DNA from 4 places in the Streptomyces anthophorae genome. Region 3 is predicted to be linked to each of the others. Evidence: riboswitches for the same ligand, from Rfam matches in the RefSeq annotation. Region 3 holds a riboswitch; each other region holds the start of a gene.
What was found. Region 3 has a riboswitch for cyclic di-AMP ahead of ACNYS0_RS19520 (M23 family metallopeptidase). Riboswitches for the same ligand answer to the same signal wherever they lie in the genome.
Positions count from the first base shown of each region.

Region 1: it holds a riboswitch for cyclic di-AMP, as region 3 does, so the genes downstream of both, ACNYS0_RS11790 (M23 family metallopeptidase) here and ACNYS0_RS19520 (M23 family metallopeptidase) in region 3, are expected to answer to the same signal.
Region 2: it holds a riboswitch for cyclic di-AMP, as region 3 does, so the genes downstream of both, ACNYS0_RS24415 (transglycosylase family protein) here and ACNYS0_RS19520 (M23 family metallopeptidase) in region 3, are expected to answer to the same signal.
Region 4: it holds a riboswitch for cyclic di-AMP, as region 3 does, so the genes downstream of both, ACNYS0_RS08040 (M23 family metallopeptidase) here and ACNYS0_RS19520 (M23 family metallopeptidase) in region 3, are expected to answer to the same signal.

Region 1 is NZ_JBLWQQ010000001.1:2,643,559-2,647,517, forward strand. Features, by position in the region: gene ACNYS0_RS11785 (GntR family transcriptional regulator) at 77-763, opposite strand; gene ACNYS0_RS11790 (M23 family metallopeptidase) at 984-1,784, opposite strand; cyclic di-AMP (ydaO/yuaA leader) riboswitch at 1,798-1,960, opposite strand; gene ACNYS0_RS11795 (M16 family metallopeptidase) at 2,202-3,569, opposite strand; gene ACNYS0_RS11800 (M16 family metallopeptidase) at 3,587-3,959, opposite strand, start outside.
Region 2 is NZ_JBLWQQ010000001.1:5,342,776-5,346,734, forward strand. Features, by position in the region: gene ACNYS0_RS24405 (cytochrome P450 family protein) at 1-954, shown strand, start outside; gene ACNYS0_RS24410 (transglycosylase family protein) at 1,098-2,102, shown strand; cyclic di-AMP (ydaO/yuaA leader) riboswitch at 2,283-2,440, shown strand; gene ACNYS0_RS24415 (transglycosylase family protein) at 2,445-3,155, shown strand; gene eno (phosphopyruvate hydratase) at 3,479-3,959, shown strand, end outside.
Region 3 is NZ_JBLWQQ010000001.1:4,344,652-4,348,610, forward strand. Features, by position in the region: gene ACNYS0_RS19510 (PrsW family intramembrane metalloprotease) at 1-188, shown strand, start outside; gene ACNYS0_RS19515 (aldo/keto reductase) at 208-1,164, opposite strand; gene ACNYS0_RS19520 (M23 family metallopeptidase) at 1,292-2,344, opposite strand; cyclic di-AMP (ydaO/yuaA leader) riboswitch at 2,356-2,491, opposite strand; gene ACNYS0_RS19525 (PP2C family protein-serine/threonine phosphatase) at 2,757-3,875, opposite strand.
Region 4 is NZ_JBLWQQ010000001.1:1,770,829-1,774,787, forward strand. Features, by position in the region: gene ACNYS0_RS08025 (APC family permease) at 1-234, opposite strand, end outside; gene ACNYS0_RS08030 (TetR/AcrR family transcriptional regulator) at 440-1,069, shown strand; gene ACNYS0_RS08035 (SGNH/GDSL hydrolase family protein) at 1,111-1,893, opposite strand; gene ACNYS0_RS08040 (M23 family metallopeptidase) at 2,112-2,888, opposite strand; cyclic di-AMP (ydaO/yuaA leader) riboswitch at 2,892-3,079, opposite strand; gene ACNYS0_RS08045 (tyrosine-protein phosphatase) at 3,448-3,959, shown strand, end outside.

The DNA of each region.
Region 1 (3,959 bases), 1.7 Mb from region 3:
TAGGCAGCGGAAATTGCGCCGCACCTCGTTCAACCCATTCTTCGAATAGCGCACTTCTTTGTATACGGCGGTGTTGTTAAACCTGACGCCCCACCGTGTTGACTGCATGTTGCGAAGTCCTCACACGCTCGCCCGCGCGGGGGACGCGCAGCCTGTGGGCCGCCGTCGCGCGCTCCGCGTGCAGGGCGGCCAGGGCGCGCGCACGCTCCGCGTCGCCGCGCGCCACGGCATCGACGATGGCGCCGTGCTCGGCCCAGGACTCGGCCGGCCGGGCGGGGCTCTCCACGGCGTACATCCAGGCGATCTTGTGGCGGAGCTGGGTGAGCAGGGTGATCAGCCCTGGGCTGCCGGAGGCCTGCACGAGCGTCTCGTGGAACCAGTTGCCGAGGGAGCGCAGATCCTCGCTCTGCCCCTGCCTGGAGCGCTCCTGGCCCAGCCTGACCAGGCCACGCAGGACCTTGAGGTGGGCCTCGGTGCGGCGCTGCGCGGCGCGGGCGGCCCCCATGGGTTCGAGCAGCATGCGGATCTCCAGGAGGTCGGCCGCCTCCCGCTCGGTGGGTTCGGCCACGCACGCGCCCGCGTGCCTGCGCGTGACGACGAACCCCTCCGCCTCCAGGGTGCGCAGCGCCTCCCTGACGGGCACGCGCGAGACCCCGTAGCGACGCGCGAGCAGTTCCTCGGTGAGCCTGCCGCCGCGCTCGTAGACGCCGGCGACGATGTCGTCGCGGATCGCTGTGCATACCGACTGCGCGGGAATGCGCATGACTCGACCTCCGCCTCAACGCCCGCGTTACGCGGTCGATTGACGCCCGGTCAAGCACGAATGACGCGCGGCCGGAACGTTTACCCGAAGACTCTATTCCACCGGAGTTGAATTTCCGACGCGGGAAGTGAATCCGGGGATATTTTTTGGACAGTGCGGACCCGCGCACGCGAAAGCCCCGGCTCGGCGAGCCGGGGCTTTCGTGGAGTGTGGCGACGGATCAGACGTTCACACCGTGCTGGCGCAGGTACGCGACGGGGTCGATGTCCGAGCCGTAGTCGGGGCCGGTGCGGGCCTCGAAGTGGAGGTGCGGGCCCGTGGTGTTGCCGGTGGCCCCGGAGAGGCCGATCTGCTGGCCGGGGGTGACGTCCTGGCCGACGGAGACGCCGATGGAGGACATGTGACCGTACTGGGTGTACGTGCCGTCCTTCATCTTGATCACGACGTTGTTGCCGTACGCCCCGCCCCAGCCGGCCTCGACGACGGTTCCCATGCCGACCGCGTGCACCGAAGTGCCGCTGGAGGCGTGGAAGTCGATGCCGGTGTGGCTGCCGGAGGACCACAGGCCACTGCCGGCCTGGTAGGCGGTGGAGACGTACGAGCCGGCGATCGGCGACACGAAGCTGTTCAGGCGCTTGCGCTCGGCCTCACGGGCGGCGCGCTCCTTGGCCTCGCGCTCCTTCTCGGCCTTCTCCGCGGCACGCTTCTTGGCCTCCGCCTCGGCCTTGCGCTTGGCCTCCTCGGCCTTCTTCTTGGCCTCGGCCTCGGCCTTCGCCTTGGCGGCGGCCTTCTGCTGCGCGGTGGCCTGCGCGTCGATCTGCTCGGCCAGGGAGTCGCCGATGGCGACGGCCTGCGTGAGGCCGTCGTGCGGGGCTGTCGCGGTGTCGGCGGCGAGGGCGGGGGCGGCGAGACCGCCCACCACGCCCGTCGTGGTGATGGCGGCGACGCCCGCGACCTGAGCGGTGGTACGCGTCAGGCGGCTGGGACGGCGGTGCTTCCCGGTGGCACGGGTGAACCCCATGAAGTGGCTGGTCCTTTCCTTCCTTCTCGCCTACCGGGTTAGCTGACGGGTTCGGAGCAGGAAGGTCTCCTACAGGCCCCCTCCCCTCGCGGGAAGAGCGCCCGATTCACCCCAGGGACTTCGGTGGGTCCCCGGCTCCCCTGGCTCGCACCACGGGGACTCGGCGATGACTGTCCGGTGTCGCGGGCGCGACGTACGTCTGGCGGACAGCCGGAGGGAACGCTAAGCGGGGCGTCTTTGGATCGACAAACAGAACCCCGCTTTTGTAGTGCACGCCACAGGGCAGAGAGGCAACCTCTACATCAATTCGGACATTTGTGATCGTGTAGTGATTGAAGATGATCGTGACGGACGCCACGAAGCCCCGGCCGCCGATACCGGCGCCGGGGCTTCGTGAGTGTTCCTCGGGAAGCGGACTCAGCCCGCGACCACCGTGACTTCGCCGATGCCGAGCGCCTTGACCGGCTCCTCGATCTGCGCGGCGTCGCCCACCAGGATCGTCACCAGACGGTCCGCGGGGAACGCGCTCACGACCGCGGCGGTGGCCTCCACGGTGCCCGTGGCGGCCAGCTGGCGGTACACCTGCGCCTGGAAGTCGTCCGGCAGATGCTGCTCGACCTGGTCGGCGAGGGTGCTCGCGACGGCCGCCGCGGTCTCGAACTTCAGCGGGGCCACGCCCACCAAGTTCTGTACGGCGGTGTCCCGTTCGGCGTCCGTCAGTCCTCCGGCCGCCAGCGTGCGCAGCACCTTCCACAGGTCGTCGAGCGCGGGACCGGTGTTCGGCGTGTCCACCGAGCCGCTGATGGCGAGCATCGCCGCACCGCTGCCGTCGGGCGCGGAGCGCAGCACCTGGGCGAAGGAACGCACCCCGTAGGTGTAGCCCTTCTCCTCGCGCAGGACGCGGTCCAGGCGCGAGGTGAGGGTGCCGCCCAGGCAGTACGTGCCGAGGACCTGAGCAGGCCACACACGGTCGTGCTTGTCCGGTCCGATCCGGCCGATCAGCAACTGCGTCTGCACGGCTCCCGGGCGGTCCACGATGACCACACGGCCGGTGTCGTCGGCGACGACCGGCGGCACGGGGCGCGGCTCGGCGGTGTCGCCCGTCCAGGCACCGAGCGTGTCGGCGAGGAGCGCGTCGAGGTCGATGCCCGTCAGGTCGCCCACGACGACGGCCGTGGCGGTGGCGGGGCGCACGTGGCGGTCGTAGAAGGCGCGCACGGCCGCCGCGTCGATGGCCGAGACGGTCTCCTCGGTGCCCTGGCGCGGGCGCGACACGCGCGCGTCGGCCGGGAAGAGCTGCTTGGAGAGCTCCTTGGCGGCGCGCCGGGCCGGGTTGGCGCTCTCGTGCGGGATCTCGTCCAGGCGGTTGCGGACGAGGCGCTCGATCTCGCTGTCGTCGAAGGCGGGGGCGCGCAGGGCGTCGGCCAGGAGGGCGAGGCCCTTGGAGAGGCGCGAGGCCGGCACTTCGAGGGAGGCACGGACACCGGGGTGGTCGGCGTGCGCGTCCATCGTGGCGCCGCAGCGCTCCAGCTCGGCGGCGAACTCCTCGGCGGAGTGCTTGTCGGTGCCCTCGTTGAAGGCCCGCGCCATGATGGTCGAGACGCCGTCGAGCCCCTTCGGTTCGGCGTCCAGCGGCGCGTCCAGGTGCACCTCGACGGCGATGACCTGCTGGCCGGGCCGGTGGCAGCGCAGCACCGTCAGGCCGTTGGGCAGCGCGCCGCGCTCCGGGGCCGGGAACGCCCACGGCTTGGGCTCGCCCGCCTGCGGCCGGGGGTGGAAGTCCATGTTCGCGAGCTGCTCGGTCACTGGCCCGCCTCCTCGGTGATCTCGGCGGTCTCGGTGTCGGCGGGCGCGGTCGGCTCGTACACGAGGGACGCGCGGTTGTCGGGACGCAGGCGCGCCTTGGCGATCTCCTGGACCTCCTCGGCGGTCACGTCCAGGACGCGCCCCACGGCGGTCAGGGCGAGCTGCGGGTCGCCGAACAGGACGGCGTACCGGCACAGCTCGTCGGCGCGCCCCGAGACCGTGCCCAGGCGGTCCAGCCACTCGCGCTCCAACTGGGCCTGGGCCCGCTCCATTTCCTCGGGGCTCGGGCCCTCCTCGGCGAACCGGGCGAGTTCCTCGTCGACGGCGGCCTCGATGACCGGCACCTCGACGTCTCCGGAGGTCTTCACG
Region 2 (3,959 bases), 1.0 Mb from region 3:
TCGAAGGCGTTCACCCCGCGCCGGGTCGCCGAATTCGCTCCGCGCGTCCAGCAGTTGACGGACGACCTCATCGCCGCCTTCGAGGGCAAGGGCGAGGCCGACCTCATCCACGACTTCGCCTTCCCCCTCCCCATCTACGCCATCTGCGACCTCCTCGGCGTCCCCCGCGAGGACCAGGAGGACTTCCGCGAGTGGGCGGGCATGATGATCCGCCACGGCGGCGGCCCGCGCGGCGGGGTGGGGCGGGCGGTGAAGCGGATCCGCGCGTACCTGGTGGAGCTGATCCACCGCAAGCGCGGCGACCTCACCGACGACCTGATCTCCGAACTGATCCGCGCCTCCGACCACGGCGAACACCTCACGGAGAACGAGGTGGCGGCCATGTGCTTCGTGCTGCTCTTCGCCGGCTTCGAGACGACCGTGAACCTGATCGGCAACGGCACGTACGCCCTGCTCACCCACCCCGACCAGAGGGAGCGGCTTCAGGAGTCGATCGCGGCGGGGGAGACGGGCCTGCTGGAGACCGGGATCGAGGAACTGCTGCGCTTCGACGGGCCGGTGGAGATGGCCACCTGGCGGTTCGCCCGGGAGCCGCTCACCATCGGCGGCCAGGAGATCGGCGCCGGAGACCCGGTCCTCGTCGTGCTCGCCGCCGCCGACCGCGACCCGGCGCGCTTCAGCGAGCCCGACACCCTCGACCTCTCCCGCCGCGACAACCAGCACCTCGGCTACGGGCACGGCATCCACTACTGCCTCGGCGCTCCGCTCGCCCGCCTGGAGGGACAGGCCGCCCTCGGCACGCTCCTGACCCGCCTTCCGGACCTGCGACTTGCGGTGGAACCGACCGATTTGCGGTGGCGCGGCGGGCTCATCATGCGCGGACTGCGCACGCTCCCGGTGGAGTTCACCCCGCGTCAGAATCCGGTCGGAACTGACGGCCCGTCAACAATGTGACTTTCACGTGATCTACGCTGCATCGACTTGTGACAGGCGTTCGAGTGCCGCTACGTTCACGGATCATCGCGACACATGCACAACTCGCACCACTTGCACCACCCGTCGCGCGTAGCAGCATCAGTCTCGCGAAAGGCAAACGCATGCTCTCCGGGAACGGTCGTCACCGTCGCCCCCGTCAGGCACCTGCTCTCGTCGTCGCCGCCGGAGTCACCGGCAGCGCCATCGCGATCCCGCTGTTCGCCGCGAGCGGCGCGAGTGCCGCGACCACGCAGGCGTGGGACAAGCTCGCCGAGTGCGAGAGCGGCGGCCAGTGGAGCCTGGACGCCGGTAACGGCTACTACGGCGGCCTCCAGTTCACGCAGGAGAGATGGGAGGAGTTCGGGGGGCTCGACTACGCCCCGCGCGCCGACCAGGCCAGCCGCTCGCAGCAGATAGCCGTCGCCGAGAAGGTTCTCGACGACAAGGGGCCGAGTGCCTGGCCGATGTGCTCGCTCACCTCGGACCTCACCAAGGAGGACGGATCGGCGGACGTCGACCCGGGCGTGTCCGCGTCGCCGTCGGCGCAGCCCTCCGGGTCGTCCGACACCGACGCCGACAGCGCGTCGGACGAGGACGCGGGCAAGGCGGGCTCCACGGATTCGACCGATCCGACCGCATCGGCCGATGCGGCCGATGGGGCTGATGCGGCCGATTCGGGAGACAAGGGTCACGACGAGGCCGACGACTCCCACGTGTCGGGGGATACCTCCGGTAGCAAGGCCGAGGACTCCCCGACCCCCTCAAGTGACAAGTCCCACGCGCCTTCTGACGACGCCCCCGCCGAGACGGCCTCGCCGTCCGCCCCGCCCTCCGGTGAGGCCTCGGGCGACGCCACGTCCGGCCGCCACCGCGGCGACCGCGCCGACGACGACGGTTCCGGCTCCCGTGGGGGAGAGGGACGGCACGCCTCGCGCGACGACAAGCGCGACGGAGGCACGTACGAGGTGCACGCCGGCGACAACCTCTGGGACATCGCGAAGGCCCAGGACGTGCACGGCGGCTGGGACGCGCTCTACGAGCGGAACAAGGAGACGGTCGGTACCGACCCAGACCTCATCCTTCCTGGTCAGAGCCTGGATCTTGGGGACGGATCGGACAAAAGGTAGCTGGGGTTCCGGCCGGTTGAGGGGGCTTTGTCCGGTGTCGATCGAGTGAGACATGGGTCTCAAAGCCCCTGATCGACTTTGAAATCGGGCGGATCGACCGCTTACGTTCGTGACCGCTCGCTTCAGCGGGCCCCGACGGATGTCACGCCGAATCCTGCCAACGTCCGTACGGGAACAGTCGTCGCGTAAGCGCCGTAGGCAGGAGCGGGGGACCCAGGTAAGCGCCCTTCCGGGAGACCGGACGGGCTTGGGGTTAAGCAGCGCACAAGGATGCGTCTGCCGGGCACTCACTGGCCCGAACCCGACAGCTCACCTCGCAGGCGTCGGTGAGGAGAGATCTCCATGCTGTTTTCCGGCAAGAACAAGCACCGCCGCCCGTCCAAGGCCGTCCGCGTCGCCACGCTCGGCGGCGTCGCCGCTGCCGCCGTCGCCGTGCCGCTGATGGGTGCGACCTCCGCCTCCGCCGCCACCACCTCCGAGTGGGACCAGGTCGCGCAGTGCGAGTCCGGTGGCAACTGGTCCACCAACACCGGCAACGGTTTCTACGGCGGTCTCCAGTTCTCGTCCTCCACCTGGTCCGCCTACGGCGGCGACCAGTACGCCTCCACCGCCGACCAGGCGTCCAAGGCGCAGCAGATAGCCGTCGGCGAGAAGGTTCTCGCCTCCCAGGGCAGCGGTGCCTGGCCGAACTGCGGCTCGGGCCTGTCCTCCACCCCGAACGAGGGTGGCGGCGACGACTCGTCCGCGCAGCAGGCTCCGAAGCAGGAGACCCAGCAGCGCGCCGACCGTTCCGAGCAGCGTCAGCAGCCGCAGCAGGAGGCCCCGAAGCAGGAGGCTCCCAAGCAGGCCGCCCCGAAGCAGGACACCGTCACCACCCCGACCGGCAAGAAGGTCGAGAAGGGCGACGGCGAGTACAAGGTCGAGTCCGGCGACACCCTCAGCAAGATCGCCGAGGCGCACGGCACGTCCTGGCAGCAGCTGTTCGAGAAGAACAAGGACATCGTCAAGGACGCCGACCTGATCTACCCGGGTCAGCAGCTGCACCTCAGCTAAGACGTCCGGTCCGCACAGGACCACCGGTCCGCACAGGGCCCCAGGCCCTCCCAGGCCATCAGGCACGGGCTCGGCATCGGCGGACGCCGAGCCCCGCCGCACCCCGTCCCCACGGGCCGCTCACTTCGGCGACCTCCGTCCCGCTCAGCCGGGCCGGGGGTCGCTGTTTTTGTTCCGTTAAGGAACATTTCGCTGTGGGCGTTGTCCACGAGACGGGCGTTCGGATGGCCGATGCCCGCGAGCCGGTTACGCTCAGGGGTGCGGGACCACGTATCCATGCAGCCGCCCGCATAGCCTGCGTCACATCCCAGAAGGAGATGCTCGTGCCGTCCATCGACGTCGTCGTAGCCCGGGAAATCCTGGACTCCCGAGGCAACCCCACGGTCGAGGTCGAGGTCGGCCTCGACGACGGGAGCACCGGCCGCGCGGCCGTCCCGTCGGGTGCCTCCACCGGTGCCTTCGAGGCCATCGAACTCCGCGACGGTGACCCGAACCGTTACCAGGGCAAGGGCGTCGAGAAGGCCGTCCTCGCCGTCATCGAGCAGATCGGCCCGGAGCTCGTCGGGTACGACGCCACCGAGCAGCGCCTGATCGACCAGGCGATGTTCGACCTGGACGCCACCGACAACAAGGGCTCGCTCGGCGCCAACGCCATCCTCGGCGTCTCGCTCGCCGTCGCGCACGCCGCTTCCGAGGCGTCCGACCTGCCGCTCTTCCGCTACCTCGGCGGTCCGAACGCGCACCTTCTCCCGGTGCCGATGATGAACATCCTGAACGGTGGGTCGCACGCCGACTCCAACGTCG
Region 3 (3,959 bases):
GCGCGGACTTCGTCGCACGGGAGCGGGAGCTCCTCGAAGCGCTGTGGGCGCGGCGCGCCTACGCGCGCCCGGCGCTCGCGTACGGCTCCCAGATCGCGGCGCCGATGTGGCTGCCCCCGGTGTACGCGGGCCCCTTGGCGCAGGGCCCCGCGTACCCCGCGTACAACTACAACCCCTACCGGTACTGAGGACGGTCCTGCCGAGGGCTCACGCGGAGGCCGCCGTCAGCCGGTCGAGCTCCGCCCGCGTCAGCTCCACGTCCGCCACCGCGAGCAGCGCCGGGAGCTGCTCGACGATCCGCGCGGACGCGATCGGCGCCGTCACGGTGGGCTGCGCGGCGAGCCAGGCGAGGGCGACCGTGGCGATCTCGGCGTCGTGGGCCTGCGCGATCTCGTCGAGGGCGGTCAGCACGTTGCGCCCGCGCTCGGTCTCCAGGTGCTTGCCCGCACCGGCGGCCCGCGCGCTGTCGACGGCGACGCCCGGCCGGTACTTCCCGGTCAGGAAGCCGGACGCGAGCGCGTAGTAGGGCACGGCCCCGAGGCCCGCGCGGGCGGCGACGTCCTGGAGTTCGCCCTCGTACGTGTCGCGCGAGACGAGGTTGTAGTGCGGCTGGAGCGCGACGTAACGGGCGAGGCCCTCGCGGTCGGAGAAGTCGAGGGACTCCTGGAGGCGCTCGGCGGAGATGTTCGACGCGGCGATGTGCCGCACCTTGCCCGCCTTCACCAGCTCGTCGAGGGCGCCGATGATCTCCTCGACCGGGACCTCGGGCTTGTCGTAGTGCGTGTAGTACAGGTCGATGTGGTCCGTGCCCAGGCGCTTCAGGGAGGCGTCGGCCGCGGCCTTGATGTTGGCGGCGGACAGGCCCTGGAACTCGGGGTGCTGGCTGCCCTTGGTGGCGATGACGACGTCGTCGCGGCGCCCGCGCGAGGCGAGCCACTTGCCGATGACGGTCTCCGACTCACCGCCCCGGTTGCCGTCCACCCAGGCCGAGTACACATCGGCGGTGTCGATGAAGTTGCCGCCCGCGGCGACGTACGCGTCGAGCACCTCGAAGGACGTGGCCTCGTCGGCGGTCCAGCCGAACACGTTGCCGCCCAGGGAGAGCGGGAAGACCTCGAGGTCGGAGGTGCCGAGCTTGCGCAGCGAGGGAGAGGAGGAAGTCATGCTCCGTCTCAACGCCCGCACGGAATACGGTATTCCACGATCCCGCCGGAAATTGCCCCAAGAACGGGCAAACCGGCGGTCCTGGCGTCGGGGGGTCAGCGCCAGGACCGCCGGGGTTCACGCGTTCTCAGGGGGTGAGGCCCTTGTCGCGCAGCCAGGTCGCCGGGTCGACACCGGTGGACTGCCCGTCGGGGTGGACCTCCAGGTGGAGGTGCGGCCCGGTGACATTGCCCGTGGCGCCCACGCGGCCGATGACATCGCCGGTGGAGACCTTCTGGCCCGCGCTGACATTGAGCGAGGACTGGTGGCAGAACCACAGTTCGGTGCCGTCGTCGAGCGTGAGCACCGTGCGGTAGCCGTACGCGCCCGCCCAGCCGGCCTCCGTGACCGTGCCGCCGTGGATGGCGCGGATCGGCGTGCCGGTGGAGGCGGCGAAGTCGAGGCCCGTGTGGTACCCGGAGGACCACATGGAGCCGGGCTGACCGAAGGTGCCGGAGAGCGTGTACGAGGCGACCGGGAGCTTGAAGCTGGCGGCCAGCTTGCGCAGGCGCTCGGCCTCGGCCTTGCGGCGGGCCTCCTCCTCGGCCTTCTTCTGCGCGGCGATCTCCTTGGCCTTGGCCGCGTCCTGCTTGGCGGCGGCCTCCTCGGCCGCCTGCTTGGCGGCGGCTTCTTCGGCGGCCTGCTTCGCGGAGGCGTCGGCCGCGTCCTGCTGCGTCTCGGCCTGCTGCATGATGCGGGCCCGCAGCGCCTCGCCGGCGCCGGTCCGTCCTTCGGCGGCCTCGGCCTGGGTGATTCCGGCGCCGCTCAGCGGGGAGGCCGCGGCGCCGGAGTCGGAACCGGAGTCCGAACCGTCGGATATCAGCGAGCCCACGCCCGGCAGCGACTTGGCCTCGGGCAGCGAGTCCTTGACCGCGGAGAGGTCGGGCATCGAGATGTGGACCGGCGGCTTGCCGCCCTGTGCGGTGGCGATGCCGCCCGCACCGACGGCGGCGACCACGCCGACGCCGAGAACAGTGGAGCTGCGGGCGAATCCACCACGGCGGCGGGCTACGCGATGCCTGCCGCGGACGGGAGCGAGGGACTCCTCGGTGGGATTCCACTCCTCCCAGGTCTCCTGCTCGACGCCGAAGTCGTCTTCGGGGCCGTAGAAGAAGTCGGGGGCAGGCCGGTTCGACGCCACGGGGGCGCTCTCCTTTCCTTCCTTCTCGCCTACCGGGTTAGCTGACGGGTTCGGAGCAGGAAGGTCTCCTACGAACACCAAAGGTGTCCGATTCACCCCAAGTTGGTGGTTCCCCGGCTCCCTTGCGGGATTAGGCGTGTGCGCACGGAGCCATCTCTTGTGACGGCTGGGACGACCGCGCTGCGTTATCGAACGTTAATAGACAGCAGACAGTAATTCCAAGCGCTTCCCACTGATCGTTCACGACTCTGGCCAGGACTTTTCGTGACACCGGCGGGCGAATCAGGGCGAGTTGGCGTCACACCGTCCCCACATTCAACGAACTCAACCTTCTGACGGTACGTCAATTGTTATGCGGAGCGACGCCGTTCGACTACGGTCGGCTACCTCGGGTAACAAACGATCAAGGACCTCAGGTCCGCCGCACGGCGAGCAGCGCCATGTCGTCCGTCGTCCCGTTGCCGGTGTGCGCGCGCACCTCGGCGGCGAGGGCCGCGAGCAGTTCCTCGGGCCCCGGGAAGAGGCGGCCGGACAGCCGCGCCGCCGGATCGTAGAACCGGCCGCTCGCGTCGCGCGCCTCGGAGAGCCCGTCGGTGTAGAGCAGCAGCGTGGCCGCGGACGGGAACGCCGTCTCGACGGCCCGGTCGGGCCAGCTGCCGAGTTCGCTCATGCCGAGCGGCAGCGCCGCCTGGCACGGGCTCACCTCGCGCACGGCGCCGTCGCCGAGCAGCATCAGCGGGCTGGGGTGGCCGCGGTTGAGGACGCGGACGAGCTCGACGCCGTGCGGGATCTCGACGAGCACCGCGGTGGTGAAGCCCTCGAAGTCGTCGATGCCGCGGCGCCGGCCGCCCTCACGGGCCAGGGCCCGCTCCAGGCGCTGGGCGACCGCCTCCAGGGAGCCCTCCTGCTCGGCGGCCTCCCGGAACGCCCCGATGACGACGGCGACCGCCGCGACCGCGCCGAGCCCCTTGCCGCGCACGTCACCGACGATGATCCGGATGCCGTGCGGGGTGTCCTGCACCGCGTACAGGTCACCGCCGATGAACGCGTCGGCCTGCGCCGCCTCGTAGCGCGCCGCGATGGTGAGGCCGCCGAGCCGCCGGGCCGGCTCGGGCAGCACCGCCAGCTGCGCGGCCTGGGCGATCTCGCGGGCGGAGGCCAGCTGCTCGTAGCTGCGGTACACGATCCGGTTGAGCACACAGGCCAGCAGGCAGACCGTGGCCACGGTGACTATCTCGGTGACGAACACGGAGTCGAGGTGGTCCGTGAAGCGCAGGTGCACCGCGACGATCGCGCCGATCGACACCGCGCCGACCAGGGCCGTCGCGCCGAGCGAGAAGAACGGGGCGGCCACCAGCGGCGCCGCGCTGAACAGAGGGGCGCCGGGGAAGCCGCTGGGGGTGACGTACTCGTAGACCGCGCCGCCGAGGACGAGAAACAGGGGCAGCAGTCGCAGGAAGAGGCGGGTGCCCACGGTGTCGGAGCCGTGCCTCCTCCGTCTCCCGCCGGTGCCTCCTGTTCGCTGCCCCACCACTCGTCTCCTGCCGCTCCCTGCCAGCTTCCGGCGTCTCACCAAGAGTTCCTGCACGGGGGCGCGGAGGCGAGCAGGGGTGGG
Region 4 (3,959 bases), 2.6 Mb from region 3:
GTAGGGGAGGAAGAAGACGACGGCGAGGATGACCATCCAGGTCAGACCCTGCGGGCCCTGGGCCGCGACGGAGCCGATGGTGTCCAGGCCGACGAGCGTGCAGATGAGGAAGAACAGCACGTCCAGCCGGCGCAGATCCTTGCGCAGCCGTGAGCGCTGCTCGCCCCAGCCTTCGGAGAGGTCGGGCTCGTCCCCGGCGGGCGGGGTCGGCGAGAGGGATGGCGCTTGGGTCACGATTGCTCCTGGCGAGAACAGAACGAGGACGGCACGGACAGCTCTTGGGTTCCTGCTGGGGCCGCGCCTACCCCCGTCCAACCGACTTATTGACTGAACGGACAGTCAGTAGTGGAACGTGACGTGACTGTGACCTGTGCGACGCCGGGGCGTCAAGAGTCCTGCACGCAACAAGTCCGCACACAAGAACAACTAGGCTTGCCACGTGACCAGAGTCCGGTTGAGCGTGGCCGAGCGGCGTGAAGAGCTGCTGACGGCCGCCATCGAGCAGATCGAGGCGCGCGGGGTCGCCGCCGTGCGCATCGCCGACGTGGCATCGGCGCTCGGCGTGAGCAACGCGCTGGTGCTGTACCACTTCTCGACGAAGGAGAAGCTCGTCGCGGCCGCGTTCGCGCACGCCTCCGAGAGCGACCTGGCCCATCTGCGCAAGCTGCTCGGCCGCCGCACGACCGCCCTGAAGCGGCTGCGCGCCGCGGTGCGCTGGTACGCGCCGACGGGGCAGGCCAAGGGGTGGCGGCTGTGGATCGAGGGCTGGGCGGCGGCGCTGCGCGAGCCCGCACTGCGGGAGGTCACGCGGGACCTCGACCGGCAGTGGAAGGCGGCGCTCGCGGAGGTGGTGGCCGAGGGCGTGGCGGCGGGCGAGTTCGCCTGCGCGGACCCGATGGGGGCGGCGCTGCGGATCACGGCCCTGCTCGACGGGCTCGCCGTGCAGGTGACCGCGTACGAGGGCAGGTCGGCCGCGGTGTCGCGGGCCCGCATGCAGGAGTGGGTGGACGAGGCGCTCGCCCGCGAACTGGGGCTCGAGCGCGCGGAGTTGACGGGGGCGGGGCGCTGACGGAAACCCGTCAGCGCCGCCGTACCGCCGAGGTCAGTGCGTCAGGACGCCGCCTCCAGGTGCGCCTTCACCGCGTGCGGGTCCACGAAGCCCTTGGCCTGCACCCGGTCGCCGGAGGACTCGCCGCGCAGCCGGCGCCCGATCCACGGCACCAGGAACTCCCGCGCCCAGTGGATGTCGTCGCGCCGCACCTCGAACGTGCCGCGCGGCGGCAGCAGCGGCCACGCCTGCTCGGGGTCGGCCGGCACCTCGACGCCGAGCGCCTGGGCGGCGCGCAGCGCCACCCGGGTGTGCCCCTCGGGCGACAGGTGGAGGCGGTCGTCGTCCCAGGCCCTGCGGTCCTGGACGGACTTCAGCGACCACAGGTCGAGCACCGGGCAGCCGTACCGGTCGGCGATGGCCCGCACATGCATGTTGTACGTGGCGATCTTGCCGCGCAGGTGCTTGAGCACGGCCACGTCACGGGTGTCGAACCCGGTGGCCACCATGACGGTGCCCGCCGCGTCGGCGAGCCTGGCGACGGCCTTCTCGAAGCGTTCGGCCACGTCGTCCGGGTCGGTGCCGGGGCGGATGATGTCGTTGCCACCGGCGACCAGGGTCACCAGGTCGGGGGCGAGCTCGATCGCCTTGGGGACCTGGTCCGCGACGATCTGGTCGATGAGCTTGCCGCGCACCGCCAGGTTCGCGTACTTGAAGGTGTCCTCGGGGACACGGTCGTCCAGGAGGACGGCGAGCCGGTCGGCCCAGCCGGCGAACTTTCCGTCGGGGCCGGGGTCGCCGACCCCTTCGGTGAAACTGTCGCCCACGGCCGCGTAGGACCGGATCGTGCCGTTGAGTGAGTCCGTGAGTGCTCTCGATTCGTTTGCCACGACCACACATCTTTCACCCTCGGATGTGACCTACGCGACCGTAGCCAGGGGTTGACGCGTGGTGAGATAGCCCACTCGCCACCTGGGGAATAAGTGCGCGAACGCACTTCGGCGCCCGGGGAAGATCCCCGGGCGCCGAAGAGAGCGGGTCGTCGCGTCCGCTACGAACGGTCTCAGGCGTCCACGCCGTGCTCGCTCAGGTAGGCGATCGGGTCGATGTCCGAGCCGTAGTCCGCGGTGGTGCGGATCTCGAAGTGCAGGTGCGGTCCGGTGACGTTGCCCGTCGCGCCGGACTTGGCGATCTCCTGGCCGGCCGTCACGGTGTCGCCCTGGGCGACACCGATCGAGGACAGGTGGCCGTACTGGGAGAAGTGGCCGTCGGCGTGCTCGATGACGACCTCGTTGCCGTAGGCGCCGCCCGAGCCGGTCGACACGACGGTGCCGTCGGCGATCGACTTCACGGAGGTGCCGGTCGGGATCGAGTAGTCGGCGCCGGTGTGGCTGCCGCTGGACCACATGGAGCCGGAGTTGCCGTAGCCGTGCCCCTTGGCGCCGTCGACCGGCGCCACGTAGTCGCCGGAGGCGGTGGTCTTGGCGCTCGTCTGCGTGGCGGTGGCCTCGCCCGCGGAGCCGCCCTGGGCCGCGCCGCCGAGGTTCAGCTCGACGCCGATCTTGAGGTGGTCGGCGTTGGGGCCGACGGCGTCCTTGTTGTCCTCGTACAGCTTCTTCCAGCCGCCGTCGACGTCCTGCGCCTTGGCGATCTTCGAGAGCGTGTCACCGGCCTTGACGGTGTACGTCGTGGCGTCGGCGGCAGGGCCGGACGTCGCGGCCTGCGCGCCGGTGGCGCCCATCAGCGGCAGCGCCACGGCGACTCCACCGGCGGAGGCGACGGCGGCGACACGGGCGATGCGGCGGGAGGTCGAAAGGCGGTGCTTTCCCTTTGCGGGCATGCTGAATTTCCTCTCCGTCGCCTACGAGGTGAGCTGTCGGGTTCGGGCTGGAGATGCCCGGCCGCACCCGGAGTACGGGCACGGCTTCACCCCAAGCCGCTTCGGGAAATCCCCCTACGCGGCGTCTTGCGTGTGGGTCCCCCGCTCCTGCCGTGACGGGTAGTCGAAAGGAATCCGGGCGGCGGCAGGACTAGGCGTTCCGACCGGATTGATTGGTGACCGTAGGCGAACCGCAATGGTGGCGACAACTGCCGAATTCTCCTGCGGCGGCAATTCCTTGGGTTTCACAGGCCGCCCTGCGTAACCCTGCGTCGACATTCCCCGCTTTACCAACGCCATACCTTCGGGGATTACTGGGGAGGCAATCGGGGCCGCCCGCCACACAGCGTCACGAACATGAGGCCGGTCACGCACACGCCTACAAGCCCCTTCGATTCATGCACAGTTGGCACAGAACGGAGTGAATCGGACAGATGGTTGCCTGTGGAACCGATGTCGTATCGTCAGGAGCGCGCCCGCCGGCGACCCAACGCCGGTGCACCGATTGGGAGGAGCCCCTGTGACGCAGCACGCACCGTCCACCGAGCCCGAGCTGACCGGAGTGCGCAACTTCCGAGACGTGGGCGGCCTGCCCACCGTGGACGGCCGGCGCGTGCGCCAGGGCGTGCTGTTCCGCAGCGGTCACCTGGCCCACGCCACGGCCGAGGACTCGGCCTTCCTCTCCTCCCTCGGCCTGCACACGGTCTTCGACTTCCGCAACGCCGCGGACCAGCGGCTGGAGGGCGCGGACGTCGAGCTGCCCGGCGTGCGCAATCTGAACCTGCCGCTCAACGACCCGGCCGACGGCGCCGAATTCTGGGCCATGGTCCGCGACGGCGACATCGAGCAGCTGCGCCAGATCCTCTCCGAGGGCCGCGCGGCGAACCGCCTCGTCGAGTCCTACCGGACCATGATCAAGGAGCGCACCGCCGAGCACAGCCGCGTGCTGCACTCCCTCGCCGAGGACAGCCTCCCCGCGCTGATGCACTGCGCGGCCGGCAAGGACCGCGCGGGCCTGTCGATCGCGGTGAC